Regions from separate parts of the Cellulosilyticum sp. genome, predicted to be linked through region 1. Evidence: predicted binding sites of a transcription regulator. Region 1 holds the regulator's gene; each other region holds the start of a gene.
What was found. The regulator Rex, encoded in region 1, represses fermentation and respiration genes when NADH is low (regulators of the CRP and FNR family bind a similar motif). The targets are predictions, from matches to a motif close to ATTGTTAANTANTTAACAAT.
Positions count from the first base shown of each region.

Region 1 (4,223 bases):
GCAGCAGGAGCAGTTGCTACTGCTGTTTTAACAGTTACTTTTGGCACTGGTGTAGTAAGAAGTTCTTTTTTCTTCTCTACATAGTAATCATAGTCCCCAAGGAATTCTTTTGCACCTGTTTGATTCATTTCAATGACTTTGCTTGCTGTTTGATTAATGAAGTAACGGTCATGGGATACATATAATACAGTTCCCTCGTAATTTGAAATGGCACTTTCTAATATTTCCTTTGATAAGATGTCTAAGTGGTTAGTCGGTTCATCTAGGATTAAAAAGTTAGCTTTTGAAAGCATAATCTTAGCAAGTGCCACACGTCCTCTTTCACCACCGCTTAAGGCAGAAATTGGTTTGAAAACATCATCATTTGTAAATAAGAAAGCAGCAAGCATATTACGGATTTCACCATTTTTAAGTTCTGGGAAAGAAGTTTGGATTTCTTCCATAATCGTATTAGTTGTATCTAATGTAGAATGCTCCTGGTCATAGTAGCCCACCATAACATTAGAACCTAAACGTACAGTACCCGAGGATGCAGGAATTTGCTCTAAGATGATACGGAAGAGTGTTGTTTTACCGACGCCGTTAGGACCAACTAAGGCAACTTTATCACCTTTTTTAATAGACATATTCATGTTGCTAAATAAAGGTGCATCTTCAAAAGTTTTGCTGACTTCTTTGAGGTCTAATACGTCATTACCGCTTGGAATACGTGGCGTAAGTACAAGTTGCATTGGTTTATTATCAATCATTGGAGCATCCATAACCTCAATTTTATCAAGAGCCTTTTCGCGGCTTCTTGCACGTTTAAGAGATTTTTCACGGTTAAATTGCTTAAGTTTAGCAATAACGGCTTGTTGCTGAGCGATTTCTCTTTGTTGCTTTTCAAAGTGTTTCATAGCAATTTCGTATTCTTTTTCACTTTTAATCACATAGTCGCTATAGTTACCATTATAAACAAAGGCCTGACCGAATTCTAAGTGAATTACTTTTGTAACAATCTTATCTAAGAAGTAACGGTCGTGGGAAATGATGATAACAGCACCTTTATAGCTGCGAAGGAAACCTTCTAACCATTCAATAGCTTCAATATCTAAGTGGTTAGTCGGTTCATCAAGGAGAAGAAGTGTAGGTTCTTGGAGTAAGAGCTTACCTAAAGCTACACGGTTCTTTTGACCACCAGATAAAATAGAAATAGGTTTTTCATAAACAGATTCATCAAAACCAAGACCTTTTAAGACACCTTTGACGAGGCTTTTATATTCATAGCCTTTTTTGTTTTCAAATTCTGTGCGGAGGGCATCATAGCTTCCCATTAAATCTAATGAAGAAGTTCTGGCGATTTCAGCTTCCATATCATGAAGCTTTGTTTCAAGGGCAATAACTTCATCAAATACATGAAGAAGTTCTTCATAAACGGTTCTTTCTGAATCCAGGTCCATATGTTGTTTTAAGTAGCCGATGGTACAATCCTTACTACAAGAAATGCTACCCCCATCACTTTCCATTTCCTTCGTAAGAATTTTAAGTAATGTGGTTTTACCCGCACCATTATTTCCTATTAAAGCTACCTTTTCATGATCTTCTATATGAAAACTAACATTTTTAAGTACAGTTTGATCAATAAATGTTTTTTGTATATTACTGCATGAGATAATCATTTTTAGCCTCCTTAGTAATTCTTTTTTAATTTTAGCAAAAAAAAGTGCAAAAAGAAAGGAAACATGCCAAGAATCTACATTGACAAAAAAAAAACCTAAATGTATACTGAAATCACTACGTATATGAGAAGTGAGGAGTTGAAAACGTGACAGAAGAAAGAAAAATTTCTATGGCTGTAGTAAGACGTTTACCACGTTATTATCGTTACTTAGGTGAACTACTACAAAAAGGTGTGACAAAAATCTCATCTAGGGAATTAAGCGAGAAAATGAATGTAACAGCCTCACAAATTCGTCAAGATCTTAACAATTTTGGAGGCTTCGGACAACAAGGATATGGTTACAATGTGGAATATCTCTACACAGAAATCGGCAAAATTTTAGGGCTTCATCAAAATTATAAAATGATTATCGTCGGAGTAGGTAATTTAGGACAAGCTATTGCTAACTCAACTTCATTTAGCAAACGTGGTTTTAAGACGATAGGTCTTTTTGATGTTAATCCAAGACTCATCGGAATGAGTATTAATGGTGTAGAGGTTATGGATATTGATAAGATGGAGGAATTCGTTAAAGAAAACGGAGTAGAAATTGCAATCTTAACAATGCCAAAAACACGCGTTAAAGAAACAGCAGAAAATTTAGCGAAGTGGGGAATTAAAGGGCTTTGGAATTTCTCACCAGTTGACTTATTCTTACCTGATACAGTACAAGTAGAGAACGTACACTTATCACAAAACTTAATGACCTTAGCATATAAAATAAATGAAGCAGAACATGGGCGTACGCCTAAAGAATTATAAGGTATGTTAAAAGAGCTATCACAGATTATTTCCGTGATAGCTTTTTTAAATTTCTATAGAGAAACAAATTAAAAACTTGAAATATGCATCGAGGTAAATAGGTTTCTCCTAATGATTTCACATGACTCAAGACTATGAATAATTAAAATTTATAAATGTGAAATCTATATAGAGAAACCAAAAACTTGAAATATGCATTTAGGTAAATAGATTTCTCTCAATGATTTCACATGACTACAAACTATGAATAACTAAATTTTATAAATGTGAAATCTATAATAAGGTATAAAGAAATTGAAAAAAGAGAATGCATAATTTATTCTTTCAAAATGCCGACATATTTATAAGTGACCAGCATTTATTGATGAAATTCATATTCTAATATTAAAAAACAAGATATAATATAGAGAAACTGGCTATAAAGTTAAAAAATATATAATAATAAAACTTTATAAATGTGATATCTATAATATAGAGCCTATAAGAGTAATAATTAAGGGGGCAAGGGATGTTCGGATTTGGAAAGAAAAATAGAAAAGTAGTTGTACAGGATGATATAGCAGATAATGTAAAGTTATCAGATAAGCAAGTAGAAATTAAAAAAAGCTATATTAATACGGTCTTAGAAAATAGGAAGTTACCTATTGTGCTATTAGATCCACTATGGTATACCGTTAAGGAACAAATAAAAAGTAAAGTGATTGATGAAAAAGAAAAGCTGTTACAAGAACTTCTTAAGGAACAGGCACGTTTAAATACGGATTATAAAGAGTATAATAAAGTGAAGCAAAATTTCCTAAAGCAAATTTTAGCTTTAAGTGGAGAAGTACAAGGTGAAGATGGGGATAAAAAAATAGAAGAACTCAATAAATTACATCAAAGTACTTTAGAAGTAAATAATCGTTTAGAGAATATTGAAACAAGACTTGAAGAGGTAGATGAGCAGGTTCAAGTAACTAATAAAGAGCTTATAGGGGAGATGGTAGCAGTAGGTTATGAATATATAGATATTCATCGTCAAAAAGAGATAAAGCTAGAGTCAGAGATTGAGGCACTTCGTGCTGAAATGCTTAAGAAAACTAATGAAAAGAAACAAAGTGAAAAATTTTTAAAGGATATCTACAATTATCTTCATAATATTGTAGGGCAACAGCAAATTGAAATTATCGATAAAACATTATGGGATACGAATAAAAAATGATATTAGGAATAGGAACAGACATTATTGAAATTAGTCGCATTGAAAAGGCTGTTAAAAAAACACCTTCTTTTTTAAGTAAGGTGTTTACACCAAATGAAATGAGCTATTTTGAAACGAAGAATTATCGCGCAGAAACGATAGCAGGTGTTTTTGCAGCAAAAGAAGCAGTAAGTAAGGCACTAGGTACAGGCTTTAGAAATTTTTCAGCCAGTGATATAGAAATTACACCAGATAGATTGGGAAAACCTAAAGTTTATTTGTTAAATAAAGCACAAAGATTAGGGCAAGAATTAGGTGTGACGGCTATGCAGGTAAGTATTTCACATTGCCAGACTTATGCAGTGGCCTATGCCCTAGCAGAAGGAGGAGAATAATATGAAATTAATGACGCCTACTCAAATGAGAAAAATAGATGAATTAGCAACGGCTAGGTATGGTATACCTAGCCTTTTGCTTATGGAACAAGCTTCATATCAAGTGTTTAAAGCCATAGAAGCATTAGATGAGAACCTGGAGGAGATTGTTATTGTTTGTGGTCCTGGTAATAATGGCGGGGATGGC
Region 1 is NZ_CEVXFV010000059.1:5,275-9,497, forward strand. Features, by position in the region: gene AC1VAQ_RS17835 (ABC-F family ATP-binding cassette domain-containing protein) at 1-1,658, opposite strand, end outside; gene AC1VAQ_RS17840 (redox-sensing transcriptional repressor Rex) at 1,805-2,461, shown strand; gene AC1VAQ_RS17845 (hypothetical protein) at 2,970-3,662, shown strand; gene acpS (holo-ACP synthase) at 3,659-4,036, shown strand; gene AC1VAQ_RS17855 (NAD(P)H-hydrate dehydratase) at 4,038-4,223, shown strand, end outside.

Region 2 (4,223 bases), on a different contig from region 1:
CTGACATAACGAATTCTGGGTCGATGATAGCTACATCTGGTGTTAATTCGTAGTCAGCAAGTGGGTATTTCATGTTCTTAGATTTATCAGAGATTACAGCGAATGATGTTACCTCAGAACCTGTACCTGATGTTGTTGGGATAGAAACCATTTTAGCTTTTTTACCAAGTTTAGGGAACTTGTAAACACGTTTACGGATATCCATGAATTTTTGAGCCATACCGATGAAATCAGCTTCTGGATATTCATAGAATAACCACATAGCTTTAGCAGCATCCATTGCAGAACCACCGCCAAGCGCGATGATAACGTCTGGTTGGAATGAATTCATAACAGCTGTACCTTTTCTAACTGTTACTAAGTCTGGATCTGGTTCTACTTCGCTGAAGATTTCGATTGTTACTTTATTAAGGTTTTTATTTAATTGGTAAGTAAGTCTATCTACATAACCTAATTTAACCATCATTGGGTCAGCTACAATCATTGCACGATGAATGTCTGGCATTTTTGATAAGTATTGAACTGAACCAGCTTCGAAATAAACTTTTTCTGGAATTTTAAACCATTGCATATTCACGCGTCTCTTCGCCACCCTTTTCTTATTAATTAAGTTTTGAGCTGTTACGTTTGAAGAAGTAGAGTTATGTCCATAAGAACCGCAACCAAGTGTTAATGAAGGCATAAGTGAGTTATAAACATCACCAATACCACCAAATGCAGATGGAGAGTTTACAATGATACGACAAGCTTTAAGGCGTTTGCCATATTCATCAATAAGGTCATTGTTTGTTGTATGGATAACTGCTGTATGACCAAGACCACCAAGTTCAACCATTGTTTCAGCTTTTTGAATACCATCTTCAACATTTTTAGCTTTAACAACTGCAAGAACTGGAGAAAGTTTTTCTCTTGAAAGTGGGTAATCAGCACCTACACCATCAAGTTCACAGCAGAGAACTTTTGTTTCTTTTGGAATTGTAATACCAGCAAGTGCTGCAATTTCGTATGGATATTTACCAACGATAGCAGGACCAGCCATTTGTCTAACTGGGTCAATAACGATTGGCTCAAGTTTTTTAACTTCTTCTTTAGTTGCGAAGTAACAACCTTGTTTTTTCATGAATTCAACAGCTTTATCGTAAATAGGAGCTTCGATGATAGCAGCTTGTTCAGAAGCACAAATCATACCATTATCGAATGATTTTGAAAGAATGATATCTGTGAGAGATTGTTCAAGATTTGCAGTTTTTTCAACGAAAGCTGGTACGTTACCAGGGCCAACGCCGAGTGCTGGTTTACCAGTAGAGTAAGCAGCTTTAACCATTGCAGAACCACCAGTTGCAAGAACGGTTGCTACATCAGGGTGATTCATAAGTGCATTAGTAGCTTCAATTGAAGGAACTTCAATCCATTGTACACAGTTTTCAGGAGCACCAGCTTTGATAGCTGCATCACGAACGATAATTGCAGCTTCACGTGAACATTTTTGAGCTGCTGGGTGGAAACCAAAGATGATTGGGTTACGTGTTTTAGCACATGTGATAGCTTTGAACATTGTAGTAGAAGTTGGGTTAGTTGTAGGTGTAACCCCAGCTACGATACCAACTGGTTCAGCAATTTCAATGTAGCCTTCATCTTCGTTGTCTTCGATAACACCAACAGTTTTTTCATGTTTAATACTGTGGTAGATGTATTCTGTAGCGAAGATATTTTTTGTAACTTTATCTTCAAAGATACCGCGACCTGTTTCGTCGATAGCCATTTTAGCAAGTTTCATTTGAGCTGAAAGGCCAGCAAGAGCCATAGCTTTTGTAATTTCATCAATTTGTTCTTGATCAAGTTTCATATATTCATCAAGAGCAACCTTTGCTTTGGCAACTAACTCATCAATCATTACTTTTGGATCAGTAACTGGTGTTTCTTGTACTTCTGTTACTTTTTTTTCTTTTTTCTCATCAGACATAATTAAAATCCTCCCTTAGAATTTAAATGCAGTATAGACAGAACTACATCATTGATTAATTTGAATTGTTATTAATTTAACAAAACAAGTTAAAAAAATGTAGAATTGTTTATTTGATTTAGAATATATTGTAATGATAACATGGGGAAAATGCCTTGTCAATGCCTTGAATTTAGAATTGTACGAACAAATTATTTGAAAGATGCTGTAAAAATTGATGAAAATAACGAAATAACTTACTTAAAGCTTTTGTTTAGGTCGCATTAAACCTAGGCTAATTTATGTTAAAGAATAAACAAATAAAAGGGGGTGCCTTAACGACACCCCCTAAGGTAGCTATAAATAGCTAATGATTATTTGATGGTATATTTACTTACTTCAACTGTTAATTTTTTGGCACGGCGTTCTAGGTCAGCAGCAGTTTTTGTGACTTCATTCATAAGGTTAGCTTGCGCATCTGTAGACATAGCAACTGATTGCGTATTATTAGATGCTGAAGAGGAGATTGTTGCGATATTTTCAATGGCATCAAGTACACTAGTTGTACCAGCATTAACTTCTTCAGTAATAGCTGAGACCTCTTCGATTTCTACAGAAACTTGTTGGATATTTGTTAGAATTTCTTTAAAGCTTGTACCAGCATTTTGAACTAAGGATAAACCTTCATGTACAGAAGAAGTACCTTGCGACATAGAAACAATGGCATTTTGAATGGTAGAGTTAATTTCATTTGTAATATTGGTAATATGGGTTGCAGAGCTGGCAGATTGTTCAGCAAGTACGCGAACTTGATCTGCGACAACCGCGAATCCTTTCCCTTGATCACCAGCGCGGGCCGCTTCAATAGATGCATTTAAAGCAAGCAAATTAGTTTGTTTAGCTAAATCAGTAATTAGTGAGACTGCATTTTTAATTTCATTTGATTTTTCACCTAATAAGCTAACTAGTTCAGCGGTTGAAGTTACCTTATCATTAATATCATTCATTTGAGCAACCACGGATTCTATGAGGTTATCACCAGCATGTGCAGAGTTTAATGTAAGGCTTGCAGCGTTTGTAACTTCTTGAATATTAGTAGTTACACGTTCCATACCAGTATGTATTTCGGTTGTCATCTGAGCAGTTTCTTCTGTAAAAGAAGTTTGTTCTTCTGCACCAGAAACAATTTCTTGAATTGCGTTAGCAATATTTGTAGTGGCCTCTTGGGTCTTAGTCGCATTTTGGGTTAAGGTATCTGATATAGAGAGAATTCTTTTGGATTCATGCGCGGTAGCGGCTAAAAATTCATTAAGCTTATCTTGCATATGTGCAAGTGCAATAGCAACTTGTCCTAATTCATCATTAGTGTTTAATACTTCTTCTTCAATTGAAGTGCTGAAGTCACCTTTTTCCATCCTATGACAAGCGGCTATTAAAGACTTGAAGGGTTTAAAAAAACGTGTACAGATTATTGAAAGACAAATAGAAACAGCTAAAATATTAAATAGCATATTACCTAGATTATGTAATCCGATAAGAATCGATATGTCATGTGACTTTTGTACGTTATCTATTGAGGTGTTGTTTAGAATCTTGGATAAAGACGGCAAAAGCGTAAAGAGATTAATGGCTGTAAAGATACAAAAGTTGATGAAGACAGATATTGCGGTAATAAACGAGATTTTAGATTTGAGTGAATGCTTTTTCATACTATGCCCCCTAAATAATATAACGAATTTATTTGAATATATTTAAAATTAATGATATTATATCATTTTGGTTGAAGTATGGAAACAATAACTTAGAGTTGAGTACTTCTTATGTATAAACCTGTGTATAAAGTTGTGGAATTTAAAAAGTTGTTCACAAAATGTTGATAGTTTTGTGAAATATGTGGATAAGTAAAAAATTAAACACAATATAATATAAAAGTTTGTGTATTTAAATTAAAAATATGTGGATAATATATGAAAGAAATCTTGTGGAAAAATAGGAATTGAAAAAATAAATTAAAAATTTAAAACACCAAACGTTTTTTGCAGGATTACTAAAAAATTAACAATAAAATCGCAATATAAGATGAAAATTATAAAAATAATCAATAAAAGTAGTGAATTTTTTATACTTTAACTCTATAATGAAATCATACAACAGGTGAGGCTCGTGAAGAGCCTCCCTTTTTTATTTTAGCCTTTCTTTTTCAAGTGTTTAGGTGTATTATATATATAAAATTGTTTGCTTATATATGAACATATAAGCATAGACGTAGAAGGGAGAATTA
Region 2 is NZ_CEVXFV010000051.1:7,438-11,660, reverse strand. Features, by position in the region: gene adhE (bifunctional acetaldehyde-CoA/alcohol dehydrogenase) at 1-1,963, opposite strand, end outside; gene AC1VAQ_RS16765 (methyl-accepting chemotaxis protein) at 2,317-3,651, opposite strand.
Region 2: a site for Rex is predicted at 2,028-2,047, ahead of adhE (bifunctional acetaldehyde-CoA/alcohol dehydrogenase). Genes of this name have one in related genera too.

Region 3 (4,223 bases), on a different contig from region 1:
CCAGTTTATTCATTAACTATGCTGATGAAATAGGCCTTGTCCTTTATCACAATAAACAAATTGGCAAAATGCTACGTATCTTAGCTTTAATTGTACCATTTATGTATGTAGAAGTTGTTACGGATGGCATCCTAAAAGGCTTAGGAAAACAAGTAAGCTGCCTCAAATATAGTATTTTTGACACACTATTTCGTATTACAACGATTTATTTCTTCTTACCTATCAAAGGAATTTCTAGTTTTATAGGTATTATGATTATTAGTAATATTATGACCTCTACCCTTAACTTCAATAAACTACTAGACTCTACCAAGCTTAAGGTTCAAGTCTCTAACTGGATTCTTAAACCTCTTCTAGCAGCCTTAGGCGGTGCAACTTTTTCCAAACTTATATTAAACCTATGCTTTCACTACAATCTAGCAACTACCCCTATCCTCATTTTGGCCCTTATTCTAAGTTCCTTAATCTACCTGCTTCTCCTCTTCATCATTGACTGTCTCCGCAAAGAAGACTTCATCAAACTAACAACTCTTCTTCACCCCAGCTATGAAGAATAAAGGAGGCCATAGGCCTCCAATCTTTTATTTTTTATTTTTTATTCGTTACTGATAATGCTTCACAATGAACTCCACTGTATCCAAAAATTCATCCACTTCTTCCTCCGTGTTATACAATCCAAAGCTGGCACGAATCATACCAGGCTTTTGAAGACGTGGTTTTTCTAAATATCTATATCTCTCTTTATCCGTCACCCCTAAAAGTCGCATAACATAAGGTTGCGCACAAAAGCACCCTGTCCTTACAGCTATTCCCCTTATTTCTTGAAGTAATCTACCAACCTCGCTATGATGAATACCTCTTATATTAAAAGGAACAACACCCACTCTATTCTCCGCCATCGGATCGCCGTATAAAATGATTCCTGGTATCGCACTTAATCCATTTATCAATTGCTTCCTAAGTACACTTTCATGACGCTCTATCTCCTCAAATCCAATAGTTTTCAAAACAGTCATAGCTGCCACTATAGACATCACCCCTAAAAAATTAGGTGTTCCTGCTTCATCCCTTGCTCCAGTATCCTTATAGTAAACATCATAATCAAAAACAGCCTCAACTGTTCCTCCACCTTGTAAAAAAGGGACCTTATTCTTTAAAAACTCTTTCTTCGCAATCACCACACCACTCCCAAAAGGTGCATACATCTTATGTCCAGAAAATACTAAGAAATCTATTGCCTCTTCTGGGACTTCCCCTTTAATATCAATTTCTCTATGGGCAACAAGTTGTGCAACATCCACTATTAAATGTGCACCATATTGATGAGCTATTCTAGCCAGCTTATGAATATCTGCTGTATATCCCGTAACATTACTTGCTGCCGTCATTGTTACATATTTAATCGTCCCTAATGATCTTTTAAGTATATATTCCATTTCCTCTAATGCCACTTTACCTTCTTTATCCACTTCTACATACAATACATTTGCTAATCTTCGCCAAGGCAAATCATTTGCATGATGTTCCATTCTCGACGTTAAAACCTTGCAATTACTACGGTCACATAACATATTCGCTAGTAAATTAATACCTTCCGTAGTGTTCTTAACGTAAATAACTTCATATCCATCTTCCTCAGAAACATTAAAAAAATTTAATACTTCTTTTTTAGATAATTCATAGGCTCTCGTACAATATCCAGACTTATGACCACCACGCCCTACTGAGCCATACATAAGTATATTTTCAGACACAAAACTATCTACCTGTTTAAATGGTGGTGTTGTTGCACCATTATCGAAATTGATAGGAATAACCTGCTGCCCATTTTCTAGCTCTATAGGTACCTCAATGCCATTAAACAATTCGCGATAATTCTTTTTTTGCCTCATTATGCAACCCTCCTCAAAAAAATATATTCAATAAACCACCTTTTATGAATCTTATACGTCTATGTAGGACATGTTTGTCAAAAATTATTTTAGTTATATATTTTTTAGAATATATTATAGTTTTTAATTTTTGTTATATTATTGTATAATTTTATTAAATTTTATATTGTTTTTTATTGACTTTTAACTTCTAATATCAGATAATTAGTTTGTAAGAAATTTAACATTTCTTGTCGTATTAGTTAAGGTTATATATTATATAATAATTTATCTTAAATCAAATTATTTTTAAGGAGGATTTACTCATGGCAACAAAAGCAAGATTCCCTAGAACTGAAATCGGGGCAGACAACCCAATTTTCAACTCAATTCGTGCAACAATCGAAACCGCATTCTATGGTAACAATGTAGTTCCTGTAAACTCTTTGAAAGAAGCTTATAAATATGCAAAAGAAGCACCTGGTACAATCGTTACAGATATGCCAGTATATAAACCAGAATTAATTGGTCTCGATGAAGACGCTAAAATTCTTCTTTTCAACGATGGCGCTGTAACTGGACGTACTGCTGCTGCTCGTAGAATCATTGGAGAAGCTGGTGTAGATGTTAATGAATACAGACTTAAAATTAGTGAAGCTATTTTCCAAGGTAGAACTAAAAAAATGTGCCACGCACAAGCTGTTGTAGGTCTTGATAAAGATTTCACAGTAAAAGCTCACCTTTGCATCCCTGCTACATATGCTAATAACATGTATTCTTGGCTTCTTAACTTCCAAGTAATTAACGAAGAAGTAGCTAAAATGTATAATGAGTCTAAACTATACGATAATGAAGGCGACCTTTACATTTACTCAGATCCAGATTGGTCACATCCAGATCACCCACTTGGACTTTGTGTATTTGATACAGCTCATAACTGTGCTTGTATTCTTGGTCTTAGATACTTCGGAGAACATAAAAAAGGTACACTTACACTTGCTTGGGCTATGGCTAACCGTCACGGCTATGCATCTTGCCACGGCGGACAAAAACGTTACAACTTACCAGGCGGTAAAAGCTTCGTAGCTGGTGTATTTGGTCTTTCAGGTTCTGGTAAATCAACTCTTACACATGCGCGTCATGATGGTAAATATGATATTACAGTTCTTCATGATGATGCATTCGTTATTTCTGGAGAAGACGGTTCTTCAATCGCACTTGAACCATCTTACTTTGACAAAACAGCTGACTATCCACTTACATGTGAAGACAATAAATATCTTGTATCACTTCAAAACTGTGCCGCTACACTTGATGAAGATGGCAAAATCGTTCCTGTTACAGAAGACGTTCGTAATGGTAATGGGCGTGCAGTAAAATCAATTCTTTGGTCACCAAACCGTGTAAACAAATTCAACGAGCCAGTTAATGCTATCTTCTGGATTATGAAAGACCCTACACTTCCACCAATCGTAAGACTTAGTGGTGCTGAACTTGCTTCAGTAATGGGTGCTACACTTGCTACAAAACGTTCAAGTGCTGAAAGACTTGCTCCTGGAGTAGATCCTAATGCTTTAGTTGTAGAACCATATGCTAACCCATTCAGAACATATCCACTTGCAAACGACTACATTGCATTCAGAAACTTAGTAGCAGAGAAAAATGTAGACTGCTATATTATCAACACAGGAGAATTCATGGGCAAAAAAGTAACTAAAGAAGTTACTCTTGGTGTACTTGAAGCTGTAGTTGAAGGAAAAACAGAATTCAAACAATGGGGACCATTCAGCGATATCGAAATCATGGAAGTTGAAGGTTTCGTACCAGACTTCTCAGATAGCAACTACGTTGAACAATTACAAAAACGTATGCAAGAACGTGTAAACTTCGTTGCATCTCGTGAAACAGAAAAAGGCGGATTTGATAAACTTCCAGCTGACGCATTAGAAGCATTACAAAAAGTTGTAGAGGAATCAAAACGTGCTTAATTATTAAATTTTGCATTAAAAACAAAGTTAAATAAATCGTCGAAAAAAGGTCGTAGGGAAATAGTCTCTACGACCTTTTTTCGTTTTCCTCCCTTCACTTTTGTTTTATCATATACATAGTGTGGGTAAGTTAGTATATCTTTTTTGAGCTCGACTTCGACCAGAGGGAGGGAGATGGCACAAAATATATACTCACTTATCCACACGGACCTTTTCCATAAAAAAAGCCAGGTGGCACTTTCGTGCAACCTGGCCTCTTCTCTTTTTATTTAGAATGTAACATCTACGCCGTAGTAACAGCATGTAAGGACTTTTTTCATGTTTTCTACATCTGTTTCACGTGGATTAGAACCTGTACATGGAT
Region 3 is NZ_CEVXFV010000006.1:120,505-124,727, forward strand. Features, by position in the region: gene AC1VAQ_RS04445 (putative polysaccharide biosynthesis protein) at 1-557, shown strand, start outside; gene AC1VAQ_RS04450 (aminotransferase class V-fold PLP-dependent enzyme) at 603-1,892, opposite strand; gene AC1VAQ_RS04455 (phosphoenolpyruvate carboxykinase (ATP)) at 2,198-3,859, shown strand; gene AC1VAQ_RS04460 (iron-containing alcohol dehydrogenase) at 4,129-4,223, opposite strand, start outside.
Region 3: a site for Rex is predicted at 2,101-2,120, ahead of AC1VAQ_RS04455 (phosphoenolpyruvate carboxykinase (ATP)). Genes of this name have one in related genera too.

Region 4 (4,223 bases), on a different contig from region 1:
AACTACAACGTGATGCAAATAAACTTTTTGGTTTTAGTCCAAAACAAACATTAGGAATTATGCAGCGTTTATATGAAAATTATAAAGTATTGACATATCCAAGAACAGATTCACGCTATATTTCAGAAGATATTGTACCTACCTTGAAAGAACGTTTAAAGGCAGTGGCGATTGGACCCTATAGAAGTTTTGCAAGTGAAATTATCAACAAAGGTTTTAAGGTGAGTAAAAACTTTGTTGATAACAGTAAGGTATCTGATCATCATGCAATTATTCCAACAGAAGAAAGTGCTATGCTTACACGTCTTAGTAATGAAGAACGTAAGATTTATGATCTAGTTGTAAAACGTTTCTTAAGTGTGTTAATGCGTCCGGTTGAATATACACAGATGAATGTAACAGTAGAAGTGGCAGGAGAAAGCCTTATTGCAAAAGGCAAGAACATTCAGGAAAAAGGCTGGAAGGCTTTATATGACTATAGCGTAGAAGAAGAAAATGATGAAGAAGTAAAAGATCAAAGTTTGCCAGTTCTTACAAAAGGCGAAAGTGTTAAACTCCAAAGTGTTGCAAAAAACAAATGCTTCACAAAAGCACCAGCTCGTTTTAATGAGGCAACACTACTTTCTGCTATGGAAAAGCCATACCTTTATGTAAATGTAGGTCAAAAGGCAGCAAAAACGTTAGGTGAAACAGGTGGTATTGGTACTGTTGCTACACGTGCAGATATTATTGAAAAGCTCTATAATATGTTTTACATCGAAAAAAATGGCAAGGATATCATTCCAACATCAAAAGGAAAACAGCTTATTGAACTTGTACCAGCAGATTTAAAATCACCACTTTTAACAGCTAAGTGGGAAAATGAATTAGAACTTATCAGCAAAGGCAAACAGAGTCCAAAGACGTTTCTGGAAAATATTCGCATTTATAGCAGCGGCCTTGTTAAAGATGTGAAGAGGTCAACAGATAAATACGTACATGATAATATGACAGGTAAACGTTGTCCTAACTGTGGAAAATTCTTGTTAGATGTTAAAGGTAAACATGGTAAAATGTATGTATGTCAAGACCGTGCGTGTGGTTATAAAGAAACAGTAAGTAAATTTACAAATACACGCTGTCCACAATGCCACAAAAAATTAGAACTGCGTGGGCAGGGAGATGGGCAGATTTATGTATGTACAACATGTACATTTAGAGAAAAATTAAGTACATTTAATAAAAGGTATCGTAGTAATAATGAAAAGGTAGATAAACGTTCTGTACAGAAGTATATGAAACAGCAACAAAAAGAAGATGAAGGTAACTTTGTATTTGCAGACTTGTTCTCAAAGTTAAACAAATAAGATACTTTTAAACACTAAATAAAATGGGTGTCGTAAATTTACGACACCCATTTTATTTATATTAGGCCAATTAAAGTGAGATAAAATAATGATTAATCTAAGAATGTAACATGACCATCTAAGTCATAGTAAGCCCCTACAACTTGAAGTTTGCCTGATTCAATGGCTTCAGCTACGACAGGATTTTGTTTAAGAGTCTCAATAGTAGCCTGAACATTTGTGTGAGAGGCATCTTCAATAGAAGAAGCATTTACAGCTTCTACGCTTGGTGTGATGGCAGCAACAAGTTCGCCGATGGCACCTTCGGGTTCTGATTTGGCTTCATAGGCTTCAAAGGCAGCAGTTACAGCGCCGCAGCTTTCATGTCCCATGACAACAAGAAGCGGGCAACCAAGATGTTCTACGCCATATTCTACAGAACCAAGTGCATATTCATCTAAAATGTTACCAGCAATACGAATTTCAAAAAGTTCTCCAAGTCCTGCATTAAAAACGTGAGATGGTGTAACACGAGAGTCAGAACATGAAATAACTACGGCATAAGGTGATTGCCCATTTTCAAGCTCAGTTCTTTTTGCAGAAGAAACATTAATGATTTCAGTATCATCAGCTACGAAACGTGCATTGCCATCTTTTAAAAGGTTAAGTGCATCTTCAGCAGTTGAAACGTTTGTATCGACTACAAGACTTTCGGCTTCATTTGGTGTAGATGCAGTTTCTGTAGTAGTAGATGGTGTAACTTCAGTAGGCTGGGCAGGTGTATTGGTATTACCACATCCTACGAAAGCTAGTGTGCTCATTAAAACAAATAAAAAAGCAAATTTTTTCATAATCAGTATTCTCCCTATGTAATGAATTAAATCATTGTAAGTGTTAAACACTTAGAAAATGATATTTAAAAATGTGACTTTTAAAAAATATCACAATAAAAACATATATTCAAATTATTTGTTTGAAGCTGTAGAAAATAAATTAGTAAGAAATAAGTAGAAAGAGCTTGTATGTTATAAATAAAATAGGTAAAAATGATTAAATAAAAAAAGAATATATCGATAAATTTAAAGAAAAATAGTTAAAAATAAAATCAAATAATTGATTCGTGTAAAATATTCAACAAATTTTAAACGAAATGTCAAAAGTTAAGACTGGGAAAGGTGGGCGTTGATTCAAGACAAAATATGACATATAATAATAGGCATATAGTGGAAATGTTTATCATGAAATTTATAATATACAAAAGAAAGAAGAGGATGTACGATGAATATCGTTTTACATGAACCAGAAATACCACAAAATACAGGAAATATTGCAAGAACCTGTGCTGCGACAGGTGCTACGCTTCATTTAATTGAACCATTAGGATTTTCATTAGATGAAAAACAAATTAAGCGTGCAGGTCTTGATTACTGGCATTTAGTAACAGTAAAAACTTATAAAAACTATCAGGAATTCTTAGAGAAAAATAATTATCCTAAAGTTTATATGGCAACAACTAAATCACGTCAAACTTACACAGAAGTAGCGTATGAAGAAGATGCTTATATTATGTTTGGGAGAGAGTCAGCAGGTATTCCAGAAGAGATTTTATTAGAAAGTAAAGAAACTTGTATTCGTATTCCTATGATTTCAGAAGCGCGTTCTTTGAACTTATCAAATTCTGTGGCAATTGTACTTTATGAAGCGCTCAGACAACATAATTTTGAGCATCTCAAAATAGCAGGTGAACTGCATCATTATCACTGGTAAGAGAAAATCCTCTTAAGGCTGTATAAAAAACGGAATATTGTGCAATAATTGCAAATGGAAGTTTTAGCTTTTAGGAGGAAATTATGAAATCTTTAATGAAGCGTGTTTTAGGAGTAGGACTAGCGCTTTTAATGAGTACCACACTTTATGCAAGTCCTGTAGAACGAAAGTCAATATTCCCTAAGTATACTGGCATAGTTGCCTCACTTCGTGATGCAAATACAGATATAAGGAGTTATCCAGATCAATATGCCGATATTTTAGGGACTACTTATAGTAAGCAAGTTCATATCATTGGCCAAAATAATGATTGGTATAAAGTGAGTTTAAATGGTGATGTTGGATGGATTCGTAAAACAAGTGTGGAAGTGACACAAAATGAATATATACCATATAGTAAGGTTTTAGGTGAAGAAATCGTAGATTACGGTAAACAGTTTATTGGTACGCCTTATGTATGGGGTGGTAATGACCTAAAAAAAGGAGTAGATTGTTCAGGACTCACCAAAGAAGTATATGAAACTTTTGATATTAACATTACGAGGCTTGCGGCAACACAGGTAAGAGATGGTAAAATCATTGACAAAGCAGAGCTTCGTCCTGGCGACCTTGTGTTTTTTGATACAACAGGTAAGAATACAGGAACGATTTCACATGTAGGGATATACGCAGGTGATAATATGTTTTTACATGCTGATGGTACCAATGGTGTGATGCTCAGTAGATTAGATAGTCCATATTATGCACGCAATTATGTCACAAGTAGTCGTATTATCAATAGTTAAAAAGACATGAGTTAAAAAAACATGAGGCTATGTCATTAGCCTCATGTTTTTTTATAGGAATAAGAAGGTTTAGTTTTTAATATTTGCAAAGCAGACAAATTGTGTCATAATAGAAATAACGTTAAATACAATATAAGAGGTTATAAAATGAACGCAAAAACACTCTATAAATTAGAATTTCATAAAGTACTTGAACTTGTAAAATCGCAAGCAGTGACAGAAGGTGGAAAGCATTTAGTAAGTCAAATGCTACCTTCTTCTGAACTTGAAATTGTTAAGAAGCTTCAAGATGAAACTGCTCAGGCTATGATGATGAGTATCAAGCAAGGAAAGCTACCACTTGCAA
Region 4 is NZ_CEVXFV010000010.1:78,497-82,719, forward strand. Features, by position in the region: gene AC1VAQ_RS06450 (DNA topoisomerase III) at 1-1,346, shown strand, start outside; gene AC1VAQ_RS06455 (carbonic anhydrase) at 1,439-2,176, opposite strand; gene trmL (tRNA (uridine(34)/cytosine(34)/5-carboxymethylaminomethyluridine(34)-2'-O)-methyltransferase TrmL) at 2,604-3,092, shown strand; gene AC1VAQ_RS06465 (C40 family peptidase) at 3,176-3,877, shown strand; gene AC1VAQ_RS06470 (endonuclease MutS2) at 4,025-4,223, shown strand, end outside.
Region 4: a site for Rex is predicted at 2,445-2,464, ahead of AC1VAQ_RS06455 (carbonic anhydrase). Genes of this name have one in related genera too.